4 regions of the Erwinia sp. V71 genome follow, and region 3 is predicted to be linked to each of the others. Evidence: predicted binding sites of a transcription regulator. Region 3 holds the regulator's gene; each other region holds the start of a gene.
What was found. The regulator PurR, encoded in region 3, represses purine synthesis genes. The targets are predictions, from matches to a motif close to CANGCAAACGTTTGCNTG.

Region 1 (4,996 bases), on a different contig from region 3:
GGCTGGTCAGCCCGCGCTGGCGCTCTTCCACCACCAGCCAGTCACGGAACAGCTGGAAATCCTCCAGCACAATATGGTCGCGCGGCGCAATCACCGTTTCCCAGCGCGCAATATCAACATAATCCGTACGATACAAACCAAAGTTTTTGCCCTCATGGTTCGAACGAACATAAAAATGGTGGTTGTAGTGATCCACAGAGTATTCATGATCCTTATTGCGCGGAGAGAATACCTGCGGCTGCGCCTCAGCGAACTCAGCATCAAGCAGCAGCACTTCACTGGTAGTGGTGCTGTTAAGCGCAATCAGAATAAAGTGTTCCGAGGTGGTTTTATGCACGCTGACGTAAAAGGTGTCGTCCGCTTCTTCATACACCAGCTGGTCGGCGCTCTGCGGTTCACCGATCGTGTGCCGCCAGACCTGGTACGGCAGCAGCGTCTTTTTATTCTTACGCACATAGTAGAGCGTGCGGGAATCATTGGCCCAGGCGAAGCTGGCGGAAACATCTTCCAGCACCTCCGGATACCATTTGCCGGTGCTGAGATTGCGGAAGCGAATGCCGTAAATCCGCCGCGAGAGGAAATCTTCCGCCAGCGCCATAATGGTATTGTCAGGACTGATGTCCAGTGCGCCCAGGGTATAGAATTCACTGTGCGACGCACGCTGGTTGGCGTCGAGCAATATCTCCCACTCGTCCGGCGTGGCGGTATCGGCGGGCTGGCGGGTATAAATGGCGTACTCATTGCCATTCTCATAACGCCGCTGATAGCGGAAACCACTCTTCACATACGGCACGGAGTGATCCTGCTGCGGGATACGGTCGATCATCTCTTTCAGCAGGCTGTCCTGCAGCGCTTTCTGGGAATCCATCACCCACTTGCCGTAATCATTTTCCGCGTGCAGATAGTCGAGTACCGCCGTATCTTCACGCTCATCATCGCGCAACCAGTAGTAATCATCCTGACGCGTATCGCCATGCAGGGTCATTATGTGGGGAATTTTTTTGGCTTTAGGTGGGGTCATCGCGCATTAACACCGTTGTGAGTCATAGTGTTAAGGGTGGCATCTGTGCGCATGATTGCCAAGCGGTAAACCACAAGAAAACAACAGAAAAAAATAGCCAGGCCGGTTTTTTCCGGCCCGGATGATAATCAGGCGGGTAACTTTTGCTTTTCGTCGCGAATATCGCGGGCGATATCGTCACGTACATCCTGCGGGATTTTCAGTGCATCGCCCAGCGCCTGCAGATAGCTGCGCTCCATAAAGTGGTCGACATCAATCACGGCGTTGCTGAGAAAGTAGAGTTCCAGCGCCTCTTCTTCATTGCGGATATCCCGCGCCAGCAGCTGCGGGTCGAGCGGCTGGTCGATGGCCTGCTGGATCAGTTTTTCGCCCTGCGCACCGACTCCCAGCTGATGCACATTCTGCTCAATCGCCTGGCGCTCCTGCTGATCAATATGGCCGTCACTTTTCGCCGCGAACACCAGGGCAGTAATCAGACGCGCAGCACGCGCATCCACCGGGGTTTCACTGTGGCCAAACTGCGGTTCGTTCTGGTGAGATTCGCTGACGCGCTGCTTGTATTTGTTCCACAGCACCGCGCCTGCCGCGGCGCTGCCGCCGATAATCAGCGCATTTTTGCCATATTTGGCCAGCAGGTTACGTGATGATTTGCTGGCAATCAGTAAGCCCGCTAGACCACCCAGTGCACCCGGCGCCAGCATTTTGCTGAGGCCTTCCCCACTGCTTTTGCCATGGCTTTTACTGTTGCCTAATACGGATTGAATTTGCTGCAGCCAGTTGTTCATCTCATTTCCTTTACCACTCAGAATGGAATTCAGAGTAGAACAATGGACGTCAAGAAGCGTAAGCGGAAGAAAAGACGGGAAAATAACAGGCGACCGGCAGTCGCCTGTCGGGAGATGATCAGGCAACCTTCACTGCACGCACAGGTTTGGCATCATCCTGCCCGCCCGCTTCGCTTGCGCTGCTGGCAGCGGATTCAGCTTCAGCCTGCGGCATTTTGCTGGTGCGCAGAATATGCTGCACGCTGTCTTTGTTTTCTGCCAGATACATGCCCAGCGCTTCCAGCTGTTCCTCTTCCAGGCCAATCTGGCTGGCGCCCAGCCAGTCGGAAAAGACTTCAGCCATATCCAGCAGCTTATCGTAAGCATCCGCATCTTTTTTGCTGACAAAGGTCATCTTTTCCTCACCTTTTCTCACTACGACGTATTTTACTTCAACAGCCATGATCTCAGCCTCGTTTAACTGTATTTATATCCAGTATATCAGCCATTTTTTTTCCCGGCAAGCGGGCAAAGCAGATGCCCGCGCAAACGTTTTCGTTTATACTGCGCGCGATTTTATCATCCATTCAGGTAGCTATTATGACGACTCTTGGAACCGCGCTGCGCCCTGCCGCAACCCGTGTAATGCTGTTAGGTTCAGGTGAACTGGGCAAAGAAGTGGCGATTGAATGCCAGCGTTTAGGCGTAGAAGTAATTGCCGTTGACCGCTATGCCGATGCCCCGGCCATGCATGTGGCACACCGCAGCCATGTGATCAATATGCTGGATGGCGAAGCGCTGAAAGCGCTGGTTGCGCAAGAGCGTCCTGATTATATCGTGCCGGAAATCGAAGCGATTGCCACCGATATGCTGATTGAGCTGGAAAAACAGGGCCAGCGCGTGGTGCCAACGGCCCGTGCCGCACGTCTGACCATGAACCGTGAAGGGATTCGTCGTCTGGCCGCGGAAGAGCTGGCGCTGCCAACCTCTACCTACCGTTTCGCTGACAGCAAAGAAGCCTTCCTGCAGGCCGCAGAGGAAATTGGTTTCCCGTGCATCGTCAAGCCAGTGATGAGTTCTTCCGGTAAAGGTCAGAGCTTTATCCGTGATGCAGCGCAGCTGGATCACGCCTGGGAGTACGCACAACAGGGTGGCCGCGCGGGCGCCGGACGCGTCATCGTGGAAGGTGTGGTGAAATTTGATTTTGAGATAACCCTGCTGACCATCAGCGCCATTGATGGCATTCACTTCTGTGCGCCAATCGGCCACCGTCAGGAAGATGGTGACTACCGTGAATCCTGGCAGCCACAGCAGATGAGCGATCTGGCGCTGCAACGTGCGCAGGACATCGCGCAGAAAGTGGTCAGTGCGCTGGGCGGTCATGGTCTGTTTGGCGTTGAGCTGTTTGTCTGCGGCGATGACGTGGTGTTCAGCGAAGTGTCACCTCGCCCGCACGATACCGGTATGGTAACGCTGATTTCTCAGGATCTGTCGGAATTCGCCCTGCATGTGCGCGCCTTCCTCGGCCTGCCGGTTGGCGGCATTCGCCAGTATGGCCCGGCAGCGTCAGCCGTGATCCTGCCACAGCTGGACAGTGACAATGTGCAGTTTAGCGGCGTCCCTGCGGTGTTGGGTGCCGGTCTGCAACTGCGTCTGTTTGGTAAGCCGGAAATTCGCGGTCAGCGCCGTCTGGGTGTGGCACTGGCAACGGCGGAGACGGTTGAGCAGGCGGTTGAGCGTGCGATTGCCTGTGCCGGTGGGGTGAAGGTTAGCGGTTAACGCCGAGTGACTCCTTCCGCCATATATGCAATGGGGTCACCATTCGCGCCGTTCTGCTCCTTCCCCCGCAAGCGGGGGAAGGCTGGGATGGGGGAGCCAACGGCCAAGATGCTGAGTCGTTGGTTCCCCCTCTCCTGCCCTCCCCCATTCTAAGGGGGAGGGAGAATCATGCCCCTGCTATGAGGGAGAAGAAATAGAGATTATCTCGCCCCTGCCACCGCGTCACGCGCCAGCTGAGTAATCCGTCCCCAGTCCCCAGCTTCCAGCGCATCATTTGGCACCAGCCATGAACCGCCGATACAGAGCACGCTTTTCAGCGCCAGATAATCACGATAGTTCGCCGGCGAAATGCCGCCCGTCGGGCAGAAACGCACCTGCGGGAATGGTCCGCCAATCGCCTGCAGCGCTTTTACGCCACCGTTAGCTTCCGCCGGGAAGAATTTAAACTCTTTGAGGCCGTAGTCCATCCCCAGCATCAGTTCAGACACGGTGCTGATACCGGGAATTAACGGGATTGAACCTGCGGTTGCCGCTTTTAATAATGGCTCGGTCAGCCCCGGGCTGATAGCAAATTTCGCGCCCGCTTCCGTCACTTCGTGCAGTTGCTGAGTGTTGATCACCGTCCCGGCACCGACAATCGCGTCCGGCACTTCTCTGATCATCGCGCGCAGTGCATCCATCGCCACCGGCGTACGCAGCGTCACTTCCAGCACGCGCACCCCGCCCGCCACCAGCGCCTTCGCCATTGGAACCGCATGCTCCAGCTTATTGACCACAATCACCGGCACCACAGGCCCGGTCGTCAAAATCTGTTCAGCACTCGTTTTCCAGTTCTTCATCAGTCTTTATCCCCCGTCAGGCCCGCTGCGGGTCACGCTGACGGCAGCAGGCGAAAGCGACGCTTATCCGGCGTCAGGAATGTGATAGCGGATCTACCATACATGATCTGCTTCCACGCCGTCCATGCGTTAGCGCAATTTTTAAAACTGTGGTTCATTTTTATAGGGGCGAAAAAAACCCGCAGAGTGCGGGTTTTGATTATTCAGCGACTGATTACTCGAATTCGTTCCAGGAACGGCCATCACGGGTGATCATCGCTACTGACGCGACAGGCCCCCAGGTACCGGCCTGATACGGCTTCGGTGCTTCTTTATCCGCAGCCCAGGCTTCCATGATGGAGTCCACCCACTTCCAGGCTTCTTCCACTTCATCACGGCGTACAAACAGCGCCTGGATACCGCGCATGGTCTCCAGCAGCAGACGCTCGTAGGCATCCGCCAGATGCGACTGGTTGAAGGTTTCCGAGAAGCTCAGGTCCAGTTTGGTGGTCTGCAGGTTGTGTTTGTGATCCAGACCCGGCACTTTGTTCAGGATCTCGATATCCACGCCTTCGTCTGGCTGCAGACGAATGGTCAGCTTGTTCTGCGGCAGC
Region 2 (4,996 bases), on a different contig from region 3:
ATCGGTGCTGAAAGGGTATCAGGCGGTGCGTCAGGTACAGGTTACCGTTCGTCAGCTGGATAAGCTGAATGATTTGCTGGATGGCGCGCTGAAATCGGGTCTGAATGAGATCCGTTCAGTCGAGCTGGGCGTGGCGAATCCGGATGCGTATAAGGATCAGGCACGTAAAGCGGCGATCGAGAACGCAACGAAGCAGGCGGCGGCACTGGCCGAGGGCTTTAACGCGAAGCTGGGGCCGGTTTACAGCATTCGCTATCATGTTGCCAATTATCAGCCGATGCCGGTGGCGCGGATGTTTAAAACGACCGATGCCGCGCCGATGACCTCGGCGGCGCAGACTTACGAACAGCAGAGCATTCACTTTGATGATCAGGTGGATGTGGTGTTTGAGATCCAGCGAAATCCGTAATTTCTTGCTTAACAGCGGCGAATCAGCTTAAAGCTCGGGAGCGTCGCTTTTAGTCTCGTGGCTGCCCAGGGAACACGGTCAGCTCCGGCAAGACGCAAAAGCAGCCATCCATGGGCGTTCGTCCCGCGCCGTCCATGGCGCGGGACGCTTTCCTCCGCTAACCGTGTTCCCTGTGCCTTGAACTGATTTGTTGCTGCACGGTTTCAGGTGCTTTGTGCTTTGACCTGATGAGTCGTCTGACAACAAAACCGGCGCACTGTTTTTATTCCGTATCCTGTCTGAGAACACGATGGCCATGCGACAACAGTGCATCAGTCACCCGGCGCATCAGGCGGCTTTCCGGCGCAAAGCGGTGCCAGTACAGCATACGACGCTGCAACAGCCCCGGTGTCAGATCAATCAGCTCACCACTTGCCAGCTCTTTTTCGATCTGCAGGTGCGGGATCATACAGCAGGTCGATCCCTGCCGTGCCAGCTGCACAAAGGCTTCCGACGAGTTAACGATATGGCAGGGCACACTGCCCGGTGACAGATCGAAGTTCTGCTGTAAAAACGCCTGATGCATATCATCAAGATGGTCGAAGGCGACTGCAGGTGCTTTCAGCAGTGCCGAGCGGGTGACGCCATTCGGGAAATAACGTTCAGCAAACTCTTTCGAACCAACAAACAGATAATCGAGCGCACCCAGCTGATCGACCAGACAGCTCGGCAGCGGCTGCGGCTGAATGGAGACCGCGCCCACCACTTCACCACGACGCAGACGCTCCTGGGTGCGGGTTTCATCTTCCACCTGCAGGTTCAGACGCACCGGCGAATCGCTCAGCACATCTTTCAGCGCCGGCAACAGCCAGGTTGCCAGACTGTCGGCGTTGACCGCCAGTGACAGCAGCAGTGGGGTGGTGGTGCCACCCTGTTCATCACCCAGCCACTCCTCTTCCAGCAGTTCCACCTGATGCAGCAGAGCCAGCAGTTTCTGCCCCTGCTCCGTCGGGCGTGGCGGAACAGTACGTACCAGCAGCGGCTGGCCGAACATATTTTCCAGCTGTTTAATGCGCTGCGATACGGCAGACTGGGTAATACATAATTTTTGTGCGGCGCGTTCAAAACCGCGCTCACGGATCACCGCATCCAGCGCCTGAAGCGTTCTGTAGTCCGGGCGTTTCATTGTGGTTGTCTTCTCCTTCAGGTGGGATGCCAGCACTATGCCACAAAATCTGGCTTTTGCCCTGACCTAAGCGATCAATCTATACTAAGGCACTTCAATGCAGCTGAGGCTTTAAACATATCATGACGCAGGATGAACTGAAAAAAGCAGTTGGCTGGGCCGCACTAAAATACGTACAGCCCGGAACCGTAGTAGGTGTTGGCACCGGCTCGACCGCCTCACACTTTATTGATGCACTGGCCACGATAAAAGATCAGATTGAGGGCGCGGTTTCCAGTTCTGAAGCCTCAACCGCTAAGCTGCTCAGCTTAGGCATTGATGTATTCGATCTCAATAAAGTGGACTCGCTGGCGGTTTATGTTGATGGCGCGGATGAGATCAACCCGCAGATGCATATGATCAAAGGCGGTGGTGCGGCTCTGACGCGTGAGAAGATTGTCGCGGCGGTTACCGACAAATTTATCTGTATTGCCGATGCCTCGAAACAGGTCGACGTGCTGGGTAAATTCCCGCTGCCGGTGGAAGTGATCCCGATGGCGCGTGCGCACGTGACCCGTGAGCTGGTGAAACTGGGTGGCCTGCCGCAATACCGCGAGAATGTGGTGACCGATAACGGCAACATTATTCTTGATGTGCATAATCTGCAGATTTTTGACCCGATTGCGCTGGAAAAAGCGATCAATGCGATTCCCGGTGTCGTCACTGTCGGGCTGTTCGCCAGCCGTGGCGCGGATGTGGCGCTGATTGGCACGCCAGATGGCGTCAAAACTATCGAAAAATGATCTGTCCGGCGCGGCGGCGCCGGCAGTTATTTACTGCTAAAAAATATCTTTTCTTCAACAGGTTAAATTTGGTGACTTATGTCACATAAGTGAGGCCTGTTGCACCTTCATTCTGCCCGGGTGAAGCGAATCGCTATAATCTGTTACATTGTGCTGTCTGACGATGCCGCCGTGCTGGGGGCAAGGCAATCGTTTGTATTGCCGCCAGCGTATTTTTTGATATTTTGACAGAAGGCTGGCTTATACCTCGGGTATATCAGTTACATCTGTCTGCAAAATTAAGGTCGGGAAATGGCAAAGGTATCACTGGAGAAAGACAAGATTAAATTCCTGCTGGTGGAAGGTGTCCACCAGAGCGCGCTGGAAAATCTGCGCGCGTCAGGCTATACCAATATCGAATTTCATAAAGGCGCGCTGGACAGCGAATCGCTGAAAGAATCCATCCGTGATGCGCATTTTGTTGGCATCCGTTCGCGTACCCATCTGACCGAAGAGATTTTCGCCGCGGCGGAAAAACTGGTGGCAGTGGGCTGCTTCTGTATCGGCACCAACCAGGTCGATCTGACTGCAGCAGCGAAACGTGGGGTTCCGGTGTTCAATGCGCCTTTCTCCAATACCCGATCCGTTGCCGAACTGGTGATTGGCGAACTGTTGCTGCTGCTGCGCGGTGTTCCGGAAGCGAATGCCAAAGCTCATCGCGGCGTGTGGAATAAACTGGCGGTAGGCTCTTACGAAGCACGCGGCAAGAAGCTGGGTATCATTGGCTACGGCCATATCGGTATGCAGCTGGGCGTGCTGGCGGAAAGCCTGGGCATGCACGTGTTCTTCTATGATATCGAGAACAAACTGCCGCTGGGTAACGCCACGCAGGTGCGCCATCTTTCTGACCTGCTGAACATGAGCGATGTGGTCAGCCTGCATGTGCCGGAAACGGTCGCCACGCAGAACATGATTGGCGCGCAAGAGCTGGCGCTGATGAAACCCGGTTCACTGCTGATTAACGCCTCACGCGGTACTGTGGTGGATATCCCGGCACTGTGCGCGGTGCTGAAAGATAAGCATCTGGCTGGTGCGGCAATCGACGTATTCCCGACCGAGCCGGCGACCAACAGTGATCCGTTCAACTCGCCGCTGTGTCAGTTTGATAACGTGATCCTGACCCCGCATATCGGCGGTTCTACTCAGGAAGCACAGGAAAATATCGGTATTGAAGTGGCCGGTAAACTGGCGAAATATTCCGATAACGGTTCAACCCTGACCGCGGTTAACTTCCCGGAAGCGTCGCTGCCGTTGCATGGTGAAGCCGTCAGCCGTCTGCTGCATATCCATGAAAACCGTCCTGGTGTGCTGACTGCGATTAACCAGATCTTCGCTGAGCAGGGCATCAACATTGCCGCCCAGTATCTGCAGACGACTCCGCAGATGGGTTATGTGGTGATTGATATCGACGCAGAGCAGGATGTGGCGGATAAAGCGCTGCAACTGATGAAGGCGATTCCTGGCACCATCCGCGCGCGTCTGCTGTACTGATGGCGCAACAAGGGAGCCGAAAGGCTCCCTTGTTTTATCACACCCGATCTCTGCTTGTGTTTATGGCCATTGCCACAACTTGCCCGGCGTGATCATCGCTGACAGCGGGACATCCCAGCGCGCCACTGGCAATTGTTCCACCCGCTGACAGTCATGGGCGAATCCTACCAGTTGCATCCGATACTGTTGCCAGTTCTGCAGGGTACGGTCATAAAAACCGCCCCCCATTCCCAGCCGGTTGCCCTCACTATCAAATGCCACTAACGGCATCAGTACCACATCCAGCTCGCTCAGCGGCAGCAGATTGCGGATATCCAGTGGCGGTTCCGGAATGCGCAGCCGGTTTGGCTGCAGCTCGGTATGTTCGTCGTAGCGCAGAAACATCAGCTGCCCGCGGGCAAAAGGGTGCAATACCGGCAGGTACAGCTGCTTTTTTTGCTGCCACAGGTGGGCAATCAGGGGACGGGTATTCAGTTCACCATCGACGGAGAGAAACAGTGCGATACGCTGTGCCTGAGCAATCGGGAGAAAATTCAGCGCATGTTCAGCGGCCAGTTCGGCTGCCTGTTGTTGTTGTTCGTCGCTAAGCGCGCGGCGCAGATGGCGCACATGGGTACGAATATCCTGACGATCAAACAGTGTGAAAGATGTCATAGGGAACTCGTGATGGCTGGTTTTGCTGCCCGAGGGCAGAAACGGTATGACCGTTAAGAAAAGAAGGTGATCTCCGAGATGCCGCCGCAGGCTGTAACCCTTGAACCCTTGGTTCAAGGTGAGTATGCCGTCGCAACCATCAGGCTTCTCGGACGAACCGAGCATGCTCACAGGTTACGGAGCGTCACACTCTGTAAGTATGAAATATCGGCTCAGGGGACTGGCCCGCTTGCAAACATCTCAGAGAAAATTTACTTCACCGTCACTGTACCACAGTTAACCATGAAGTGTTATTCGAACTTTGCACCCTGGCGATCAGTTATGCGACCTTGCTCAAGTAATGCCTGTTCAATGGTCTGCTGTAACATGCGAATGCGTTGTTCCATGTTGGCGGCATAGTCACGTGTTTTGACTTTTTCCTGCGCCAGTTCATGACAAATATTCAACGCGGCAATG
Region 3 (4,996 bases):
ACATATCGAGCCGTTCACATTCCCACCAGCCGTCCATATAACTTTCGCCCAGCCCCAGTGAACCCTGTTCGACTATTCGCCGGAAAAGTTCGGGATTATTAACCTGAATATCCCAGGGGCGCGTACCGTTCACTTCGATATCGGCTGTCTGTAACAGCTCCTGGACGATGCGAAACCAGTGGTTTTCTTTCAGGTTCACTTCTTCTATACACGATGAACTCATAGCTTCTCCATCACTCGTTGTGATCTGAACCTGAGAATCAGCATAGCCAATTTCTGCAGGATGGTGAGAGAACTCACGGACTGAACCGTGCGCCTGATATCCGACGTAACACAGAGGATTGAAATTGAATGAAAAACACCCGGCAAAGTAGCCGGAGTATTATTTGCAGGGGTGTGTAGTCAATGCCTTGCCAGGAAACACCACGACAACCCTGTCTGGTCTGACATAATGATGTTAATTATTTGTTATGATTTATTGCCTTAAACGAGTATATGCTCACGTAAGGCAATATTCAATATATTATTGTTAGCTTGCTAATTAAGTCATTTCTATGGCTGTGAGGTGGCAGGGGTGTGACTTTCTTCTTCCTGCGCGCTATCGGCTAATTGTAGTGCATAACCGCCCGCGGCAAGTACGATGGTGCTCAGCATAATCGCCGTGGTACTCAGCAGTGGCTGAGTAATCAAGGCAGAAACAGCCATACTGGCGACAAAGCACAGCCCCAGCTGCAGCATATTCTGCAGCGCAGCCGCTTTGCCGGTGGCATGAGGGAAGGGTAGCAGCGCATTAGCCACGACAATCGGGTAGATTGCACCATTGGCCATCGCCATGCCACAGAATGGGATCAGCAATGCCGTCAGTGTCGCCTGCGTTGAGAGCGCCACGGCAAACAGCGCGGCAACGCTGATGGCATAACCCAGCAGCAGCCACGGTAACAGCTGTTTACCGTCAACACGCTGCAGCAGAGTACGGCAGCCAAAACCGCCGATTAAAAAGGCGATGGTCTGTGGCAGATAGCTGAGACCAATATCTGCGGGCGACAGCCCCAGGTCGGCGAGAATAAACGGCGAACCGGTCAGCCAGGCGAAAAAGCTGGCGGAGCAGGCGGCATAGATCAGTACATTGCCGCTGTAACTGCGTGATTTCAGTAACTGCAGAAAACTCACTGATTCCGCCGTTGCGGTTTTATGGCCAGCAGCAGGCAAACGCAGCGTCGGGATCAGCAGTGCCAGTGCGATCAACAACAGCGCAATAAAGATCGACCGCCAGTGAAAATGCTCCAGTAACCATGCGCCCAGCAACGGCGCCAGCGCTGGCGAGAGCGCCACCAGTGGCATAATCGTGGCGAACACGCGGTTTGCCTGCGCACCACTGTAGCGATCCACCACCAGCGCCTGCCAGCTGACGGCCGCCGCACAAACGCCAACGGCCTGCACAAAACGCAGTACCAGCAGCAGCGTGGCGTCATGAACCGCCATCATCCCGGCACAGCCGAGAGCGAACAGCGCCAGGCCGATGATCAGCACCGGCTTACGGCCAATACGATCTGACAGCGGCCCCCAAATCAGTTGTGCACAGGCAAAACCGGCCAGAAACAGACTCAGACTGGCGCTGATCGCGCCGGGTTGCGTCGCGAGATCCTGTTGCATCGCGCCAAAGGCGGGCAGGTACATATCAGTGGCGAGAAAACCCAGCATGCTGAGCAAGGCCAGGTAGATCATAAATCCTTTTGATTTCATCGGGGAACAACTCTTCTTTTGCAGGTAAATATCACGCGCAGAGTGTAAGCGGGTGCATCCCGCGTTGTGAAACGCTAATATTTGCCCGTTGCGTGCAAAAAATTTGTGAGCAGAACATGTGGTCAGAACATTCTCTTGAAGTGGTTGATGCTGTCGCGCGTACCGGCAGTTTTAGTGCGGCGGCCAGCGAATTGCATCGTGTGCCGTCTGCGGTCAGTTATACCGTGCGTCAGCTGGAGCAGTGGCTGGCAGTGCCCTTATTTGAACGTCGTCACCGTGATGTGGTCCTGACGGAAGCGGGTAAGGTGTTTATTGAACAGGGGCGCATTGTTATCAAAAAAATGCTCGCCACCCGTCGCCAGTGTCAGCAGGTGGCAAATGGCTGGCGTGGTCAGTTAAGTATTGCAGTTGACGCCATCGTCAAACCGCAGCGTACCAATCAGCTGGTGCTGGATTTCTATCGCCATTTCCCCGATATGGAACTGCATATCTCCTGCGAGGTATTTAATGGTGTCTGGGATGCACTGGATGATGGTCGTGTGGATATGGCGATTGGCGCTACCCAGGCGAGCCCGGTCGGGGGACGCTTTGGTTTTCGCGATATGGGGGCGCTGAACTGGCGTTGTGTGGTTCAGGCGCAGCACCCGCTGGCACAGCTGTCCGGTGTGATTGATGATGACACCATTCGCCAGTGGCCGGCACTGGCGCTGGAAGATACCTCACGTAATCTGCCACGGCGCAATACTTGGACGCTGGATAACCAGCGGCGGCTGGTGGCACCGCACTGGCGCAGCGCGATGGAGTGCCTGCAGGCAGGACTTTGTGTCGGTATGGTGCCCGGGCATCTCGCTGCGCCGCTCATTGCACAGGGCAAACTGGCGGAGCTGACGCTGACGACGGCATTCCCCGACAGCCACTGCTGTGTCACCTGGGCGGAACAAAGTGCCTCACCGGCGCTGAGCTGGCTGCTGGAGTATCTTGGCAGTGCGGAAACGATGAATGAAGAGTGGCTGCGTGAAGAGCTGTCACCGGCCAGCATAGTGGCCGGTACAGGAGATTAACGGCGATAATCGACGAACGGACCATCGGCAACTGAACGGCGCTCAATCAGCGACGGATGTACCTCGATGGTCTGCGATTCTTCGCGTTTGCTGGTGATACGATCCAGCAACATATCAAACGCAGTTTGTCCCAGGCGCTCTTTCGGCTGGTGGATGGTGGTCAGCGCCGGAGTGAAGTAGCGCGCGTTGCGCACATTATCATAACCGATCACCGAAATATCCTGCGGCACGCGCAGTCCTAGCTCATCAGCCGCACAAATCGCGCCCATGGCCATAATATCGCCACCGCAGAATACCGCGGTAGGGCGCTGTTTCTGCGCCAGAATTTGCTGCATCGCGCGATAGCCGGATTCCGGTTCAAAGTCGCCCTGCACAATCCACTCTTCGCGCAGCGGAATATTGGCTTCACTCAGTGCTTTCAGGAAACCGGCGTGGCGGCCACCCCCGGTATTGCGCTCCTGCTGGCCGGGAATGGCGCCGATATCGCGATGGCCACGATCAATCAGATAACGGCCTGCCATATAACCGCCTTCGAAGGCATTATCCAGTACCGTATCGGTAAAATCGCCGCGCGACTCGCCCCAGTCCATCACCACCATCGGAATGTTACGGTTCTCTTCCAGCATCTGCAGCAGATCGTCCGGGTATTCCGAGCACATCACCAGCAGACCATCGACGCGTTTTTGCGCCATCATCGACAGATAGGCACGCTGCTTCTGCAGATCGTTATGCGCGTTGCCGAGGATCAGCGTATAGCCTTTGGCGAAGCAGCGGTTTTCCACGGCTTCAATAATTTCCGCAAAATAGGGCGCTTCACTGGAGGTCGCCAGCAAACCAATCGATTTGGTGTGGTTGACCTTCAGACTGCGCGCCACCGCGCTTGGCGAATAGTGCAGCTCTTTAATGGCGGCCCACACCGCTTCGCGCGTCTCTTCCGCGACAAAGCGGGTTTTATTGATGACATGAGAAACCGTGGTGGTGGAGACACCGGCGCGTTTCGCCACATCTTTAATTGTTGCCATGAAACTGGTACTCCCGGGTTTATGTTAACCCTTTGATTGAAATCAAGTTAAACGTTTGCGTTTTATGCTCGTATTAGGGTGGCGAGCAGTCAGTATGTTGCAGCTGAATGACGTCGGGAAGGAGACTGACGTCAGGAAACACGGCAAGGCACAGGCACACGCTGTTGCAGTTGTTGCGCAACGAAAAAAAGGAATTCTATCAAGGCTGTGAGCAGAACACGAGATTTTTACCCGCTACTGTGGGAAAATAGTTACAGGTATTATTTGTAGGGTCTTTTAAGGAGTCGTAGATGGATACTGATCTGAAGTTATCGCTGATGACCACTGTTGGCGTGCTGCTGATGATTATTGCGTTCAGTTTTGTAGCGGTATTGAACTGATTTTACAGCAATTTAGTCGTTAAAAATAAAACGCCCGATGCATGCATCAGGCGTTTTTTTGTTTGCGCAACAAGGTTAGCGGATGGTTTTCGGCGTCATCACACGGCGCGCGCCGACATAGTGGCGCTGCCAGTACTCTTCGCTCAGGGCGCTGATCTGAATATCTTTGCCGGTGCGCGGTGACTGGATAAATTTGCCGTTACCGAGGTACACGCCAACATGATCCGCTGCACCACGATTGTTGATGCGGAAGAACACCAGATCGCCTTTCTCCAGTGATTCACGCTTGATCTGCGCGGCATCACGCAGGTGGTACATTTCATTAGCCGTGCGGGGGATCTTAATTTTTACCAGATCTTTGTAGGCATACCACACCAGCCCGCTGCAGTCGAAGCCGGAACGCGGTGAGTTACCGCCCCATAAATAGGGCTTGCCGAGCTGGCCCATCAGTTTGTTCATCGCGGTTTCACGGGCTTTCTGGTAGCGCTCGCGGTGCGCTTTGCTCATTTTTAACGGGCCATTGTCCACACTGGCGGCATCATTCTCTTCTGCGCCTTTGCGTTTACGCTGCGGCGCATAACGTTTAACCAGCAGTTTTTTCTCTTCACCACTGTTTTTGGCTTTGCTGAGGGAGAGGGCGGCAACGCTGGTTTTCTTCTTCGTTTGCGTGGTCTGCGCGGGAGTCTGGCGGGTTTTCTTTTCGGGTTTGCTGGTTTTGTTGCTGGTTTTCTTTTCGCTGGTTTTGACCGGGCGTTTCTTGCGGCGCTCATCCGCGCTGGCGCTTTTCTTC
Region 4 (4,996 bases), on a different contig from region 3:
ACAGCGTCGTTGAGTTGCAGGAGACGCTCACGCCGGTTTACTCCACCACCGAAGGCGTACGCCAGGCGACTCTGCGCAATCTGACCGACCAGGCGTTAACCCTGCTGGAAACCTGCGCGATTGCCGAACTGCTGCCGCCGGAGCTGAGTCAGGGGATGATCAGTCTGCCGCAGGCGCTGCATACTCTGCATCGTCCGCCACCAGATATGGCGCTGACCGACCTGGACAGCGGCAAGCACCCTGCGCAACGTCGCCTGATCATGGAAGAGCTGCTGGCGCATAACCTCAGTATGCTGGCCGTGCGTGCTGGCGCGCAGCGCTACCATGCCCTGCCTATGCCTGCCCGGCAGCAACTGAGTGATCAGTTGCTGGCGGCTCTGCCGTTTAAACCCACTGGCGCGCAACAACGGGTAGTGGGCGAAATCATTGCTGATCTGGCGAAAGACTACCCGATGATGCGTCTGGTGCAGGGTGATGTCGGCTCCGGGAAAACCCTGGTCGCCGCACTGGCGGCATTGAATGTGATCGCGTATGGCAAACAGGTGGCGCTGATGGCGCCAACCGAGCTGCTGGCCGAACAACATGCTAATAATTTCCGGCAGTGGTTTGCGCCGCTGGGCATTGAAGTGGGCTGGCTGGCCGGGAAACAGAAAGGCAAAGCGCGTCAGGCACAGCAGGAAGCTATCGCCCGCGGCGAGGTGTCGATGATTGTTGGCACCCATGCCATTTTCCAGGAGCAGGTACAGTTCAACGGACTGGCACTGGTGATTATCGATGAGCAGCACCGCTTTGGCGTCCACCAGCGGCTGGCATTGTGGGAAAAAGGCGAAGAGCAGGGCTTCCATCCGCACCATCTGATTATGACCGCCACGCCGATCCCACGGACTCTGGCGATGACCGCCTATGCCGATCTCGATACGTCCACCATTGATGAACTGCCGCCTGGACGCACCCCCGTCACCACGGTGGCGATTCCCGACAGCCGCCGCGCAGACATTATCGCGCGCGTGAAAAGCGCCTGCCGCGAAGAGGGGCGCCAGGCATACTGGGTCTGCACACTGATTGAAGAGTCTGAACTGCTGGAAGCACAGGCGGCGGAAGCCAGCTGGGAAGAGCTAAAAGCCGCATTGCCGGACCTGAATGTCGGCCTGGTGCATGGCCGGATGAAGCCACAGGAAAAACAAGAGGTGATGCAGGCCTTTAAGCAGGGTGAGCTGCAACTGCTGGTGGCCACCACCGTTATTGAAGTTGGCGTGGATGTGCCGAATGCCAGCCTGATGATTATCGAAAACCCGGAACGTCTCGGGCTGGCGCAGCTGCACCAGTTACGTGGCCGCGTCGGCCGTGGCGCGATCGCATCTCACTGCGTGTTGCTGTACAAAGCGCCACTCAGCAAAACCGCGCAAAAGCGCCTGCAGGTGCTGCGCGACAGCAATGACGGCTTTGTGATTGCCCAGTGTGACTTGGAGATCCGCGGCCCCGGCGAACTGCTGGGCACGCGCCAGACCGGTAATGCCGAGTTTAAGGTCGCCGACCTGTTGCGTGATCAGGCGATGATCCCGGAAGTGCAGCGTGTGGCACGCCATATCCACCAGCATTACCCTGAACAGGCACAGGCGCTGATTGAACGCTGGCTGCCGGAAACTGAACGTTATACCAACGCCTGATCCCCGCTTACTCCAGAACTTTGTATCGCAGTTGTAACCTCTCAGCTAATCGTTTGCTAAATCACAACAGAACAGCGGCAAACGATTGCTTTTAGCCGACAGAAGATTAAAATCGCCACTTTTCTACCCCGGGAACCGTAACAATGTCCGCAGAAACTGATCTCGCCAGTGCCACGCCTGCCACTAAACCGGCCGCGAAGAGTGAACTGATTTACCGCCTTGAAGATCGTCCACCGCTGCCGCAAACCCTGTTTGCTGCCTGCCAGCATCTGCTGGCGATGTTTGTTGCGGTTATCACCCCTGCCCTGCTGATTTGCCAGGCGCTGGGCTTACCGGCGCAGGATACGCAACACATTATAAGTATGTCGCTGTTCGCCTCCGGCGTGGCGTCGATTCTGCAGATTAAAACCTGGGGACCCGTCGGTTCCGGATTACTCTCCATTCAGGGCACCAGCTTTAACTTCGTGACGCCACTGATTATGGGTGGCCTGGCGCTGAAAAACGGCGGTGCTGATATCCCAACCATGATGGCAGCGCTGTTTGGCACCCTGATGGTCGCTTCCTGCACCGAGATGCTACTGTCGCGCGTGCTGCATCTGGCACGGCGCATTATCACCCCGCTGGTTTCCGGCATTGTGGTGATGATTATCGGCCTGTCGCTGATCCAGGTTGGCCTCACCTCCATCGGTGGCGGTTTTGCCGCGATGAACGATCACACCTTTGGCGCACCGAAAAACCTGCTGCTGGCAGGCGTGGTGCTGGCGGTGATTATTCTCCTTAACCGTCAGCGTAATCCGTATCTGCGCGTCGCGTCACTGGTGATCGCCATGGCGGTCGGTTATGCACTGGCCTGGGCGCTGGGTATGCTGCCGGACAATACCACGCCGTCCAACAGCGCGCTTATCGCTGTACCGCAACCGTTCTACTATGGTCTTGGTTTCGACTGGAACCTGCTGATCCCGCTGATGCTGGTCTTTATGGTGACCTCACTGGAAACCATTGGTGATATCACCGCGACTTCCGACGTGTCTGAGCAACCGGTTAGTGGTCCGCTGTATATGAAACGCCTGAAAGGCGGTGTGCTGGCCAATGGCCTGAACTCATTTGTTTCGGCACTGTTTAATACCTTCCCGAACTCCTGCTTTGGTCAGAATAACGGTGTCATCCAGCTGACGGGCGTCGCCAGCCGCTACGTAGGTTTTGTTGTTGCCCTGATGCTGATCGTTCTTGGCCTGTTCCCGGCAGTGAGCGGTTTTGTGCAGCATATCCCTGAACCTGTGCTGGGCGGCGCAACCATTGTGATGTTTGGCACCATCGCGGCGTCTGGTGTGCGTATCGTCTCGCGCGAGCCACTGAATCGCCGTGCGATCATGATTATCGCGCTGTCGCTGGCCGTTGGCCTCGGTGTTTCACAGCAGCCGCTGATCCTGCAGTTTGCCCCAGACTGGCTGAAAACCCTGCTCTCTTCCGGCATTGCCGCTGGCGGTATCACTGCCATCGTCCTGAACCTGGTCTTCCCGCCAGACGCGCAGGAGAAATAACCTGCCCCGGGCGAGGAACTCCTCGCCCGTATTTCTGTCGACTTTTCATTGAGTTTTTCTGACTTTACATCCAGCCTGTTGAGCTAGCCGGGCAATTCAGGCATAACAACCGGATACCGGAAATTCATAGGGAAGACGTGATGAAATTTATCGGAAAATTTCTTCTGACACTGCTGTTACTGGTGCTGCTGGTGATCGTGGTGCTGTTTGCTGTGCTGCAGACCCGCTGGGGCGCAGACTGGACCAGTCGCTGGATCAGCGATAATACCGATTACCATCTGTCAGTTGCTAAGGTGGAATACCGTTTTTCCGACCCCTCACATTTGATTCTGAATGACGTCACCTTTGGTCACGATGGCGAACCGGCCGTCGTGGTTGCCAAAAGCGTTGACCTGGGCTTTGCCCTGACGCAGTTCAGCGAACCACTGCATTTCGATAGCGTCGAAGTCACGGGCGGCACTCTGGACGTTTCCGATAACCGTGTTGCCTGGCCGCTGCAGGCTAATCGCCTGCAGTTAAGCGATATGGCGGTCACCAGCCCGCATACCGTATTACCGATTACGGCCGAACGCGTGAATGGTGGCGTGATGCCATGGCAGCCGGTCGCTAATAATGTGCTGGGTGACAGTGCGAACTTCCAGCTGAGCGCCGGATCAATGACGCTTAATGGTGTGCCCGGCAACAATGTGCTGCTGCAGGGACGCATTGATCAGCAACGGCTGGTATTCAGCAACGTTGGCGCGGATCTGGCGCGCGGCTCGCTGACGGGTAACGCCGAGCGTGATGCCGCCGGTAACTGGCGTATCGCCAATCTGCGGCTGAATGATATTCGCCTGCAATCCAGTCAGTCACTCAGTGACTTTTTGCAGCCTATTCTCGACCTGCCGTCGGTCACGTTTGAACGTGTGGATATCACGAATGCCCGCCTGCAGGGGCCGGACTGGGCAGTGACCGACCTCGACCTGACGCTGAAAGATATCACCCTGCGCAACCGCGACTGGGAAAGTAATGGCGGTTCACTGTCGATGAACGCCAGCAACTTTATCAATGGTCAGCTGACGCTGAATGATCCGATTGCCAATCTCGACTTCTCGCCACAGGGCATCAATATCACCCAGTTCAGTTCACGCTGGGTAAATGGTCTGGTGCGCACCCAGGGCCAGTGGAACCGAGCGCAGCAGCGCCTGACGCTGGATGAACTGGTGATCGCCGGGCTGGAATACACTCTGCCAGAAAACTGGCGTGATCGCTGGATGCAGCAATTGCCGGGCTGGCTGGACAGCGTGACGGTGAGTCGCTTCTCCGCCAGCCGTAATTTGGTGATCGATATTAATCCGGCTTTCCCGTTCCAGATGACGGCACTCGATGGCAACGGCAGCAATCTGTTGCTGGCGCGCAATCACCAGTGGGGCATCTGGTCCGGCACGCTGAATCTGAACGCCGCGGAAGCGACGTTTAACCGTACCGATTTACGTCATCCTTCGCTGGCATTAACCGCTGACAACAACCAGATTAATGTCACCGAAATGAGTGCGTTTGCCGGAGAAGGAATGCTGGAAGGACTGGTGACCGTCGGGCAGCAGCCTGCGCGCCCTGTTGCGCTGACGCTGAATGGCCGCTCAGTCGCGACGGATGTGCTGCATAACTGGGGCTGGCCCGCCGTGCCAGCGTCCGGCAAAGGCAATATGCAGCTGAAACTGAACGCCAGCCTGGCGGCAGCAACGCCGCTGCGCCAGAGCGCCAGCGGCTCACTGTCTGTCACCACCAGCGAACAGAGCATACAGCAGA

Region 1: purT (formate-dependent phosphoribosylglycinamide formyltransferase) is a predicted target of PurR. The motif match lies at 2,328-2,345, and genes of this name have one in related genera.
Region 2: serA (phosphoglycerate dehydrogenase) is a predicted target of PurR. The motif match lies at 2,539-2,556, and genes of this name have one in related genera.
Region 4: ACSZO1_RS11465 (nucleobase:cation symporter-2 family protein) is a predicted target of PurR. The motif match lies at 1,742-1,759, and genes of this name have one in related genera.

Annotation. Positions count from the first base shown of each region.
Region 1 is NZ_CBFFRK010000066.1:2,231-7,226, forward strand. It holds gene ACSZO1_RS14070 (prolyl oligopeptidase family serine peptidase) at 1-1,021, opposite strand, end outside; gene ACSZO1_RS14075 (tellurite resistance TerB family protein) at 1,150-1,806, opposite strand; gene ACSZO1_RS14080 (YebG family protein) at 1,925-2,248, opposite strand; gene purT (formate-dependent phosphoribosylglycinamide formyltransferase) at 2,386-3,564, shown strand; gene ACSZO1_RS14090 (bifunctional 4-hydroxy-2-oxoglutarate aldolase/2-dehydro-3-deoxy-phosphogluconate aldolase) at 3,765-4,403, opposite strand; gene zwf (glucose-6-phosphate dehydrogenase) at 4,618-4,996, opposite strand, start outside.
Region 2 is NZ_CBFFRK010000024.1:31,708-36,703, reverse strand. It holds gene ACSZO1_RS08165 (oxidative stress defense protein) at 1-409, shown strand, start outside; gene ACSZO1_RS08160 (LysR family transcriptional regulator ArgP) at 672-1,574, opposite strand; gene rpiA (ribose-5-phosphate isomerase RpiA) at 1,697-2,356, shown strand; gene serA (phosphoglycerate dehydrogenase) at 2,648-3,886, shown strand; gene ACSZO1_RS08145 (5-formyltetrahydrofolate cyclo-ligase) at 3,947-4,540, opposite strand; RNA gene ssrS (6S RNA) at 4,607-4,790, opposite strand; gene zapA (cell division protein ZapA) at 4,831-4,996, opposite strand, start outside.
Region 3 is NZ_CBFFRK010000033.1:14,274-19,269, forward strand. It holds gene cfa (cyclopropane fatty acyl phospholipid synthase) at 1-223, opposite strand, end outside; gene punC (purine nucleoside transporter PunC) at 553-1,743, opposite strand; gene punR (DNA-binding transcriptional activator PunR) at 1,860-2,804, shown strand; gene purR (HTH-type transcriptional repressor PurR) at 2,801-3,826, opposite strand; gene ACSZO1_RS09685 (YnhF family membrane protein) at 4,117-4,206, shown strand; gene ACSZO1_RS09690 (C40 family peptidase) at 4,282-4,996, opposite strand, start outside.
Region 4 is NZ_CBFFRK010000044.1:20,343-25,338, reverse strand. It holds gene recG (ATP-dependent DNA helicase RecG) at 1-1,667, shown strand, start outside; gene ACSZO1_RS11465 (nucleobase:cation symporter-2 family protein) at 1,811-3,208, shown strand; gene ACSZO1_RS11460 (AsmA family protein) at 3,349-4,996, shown strand, end outside.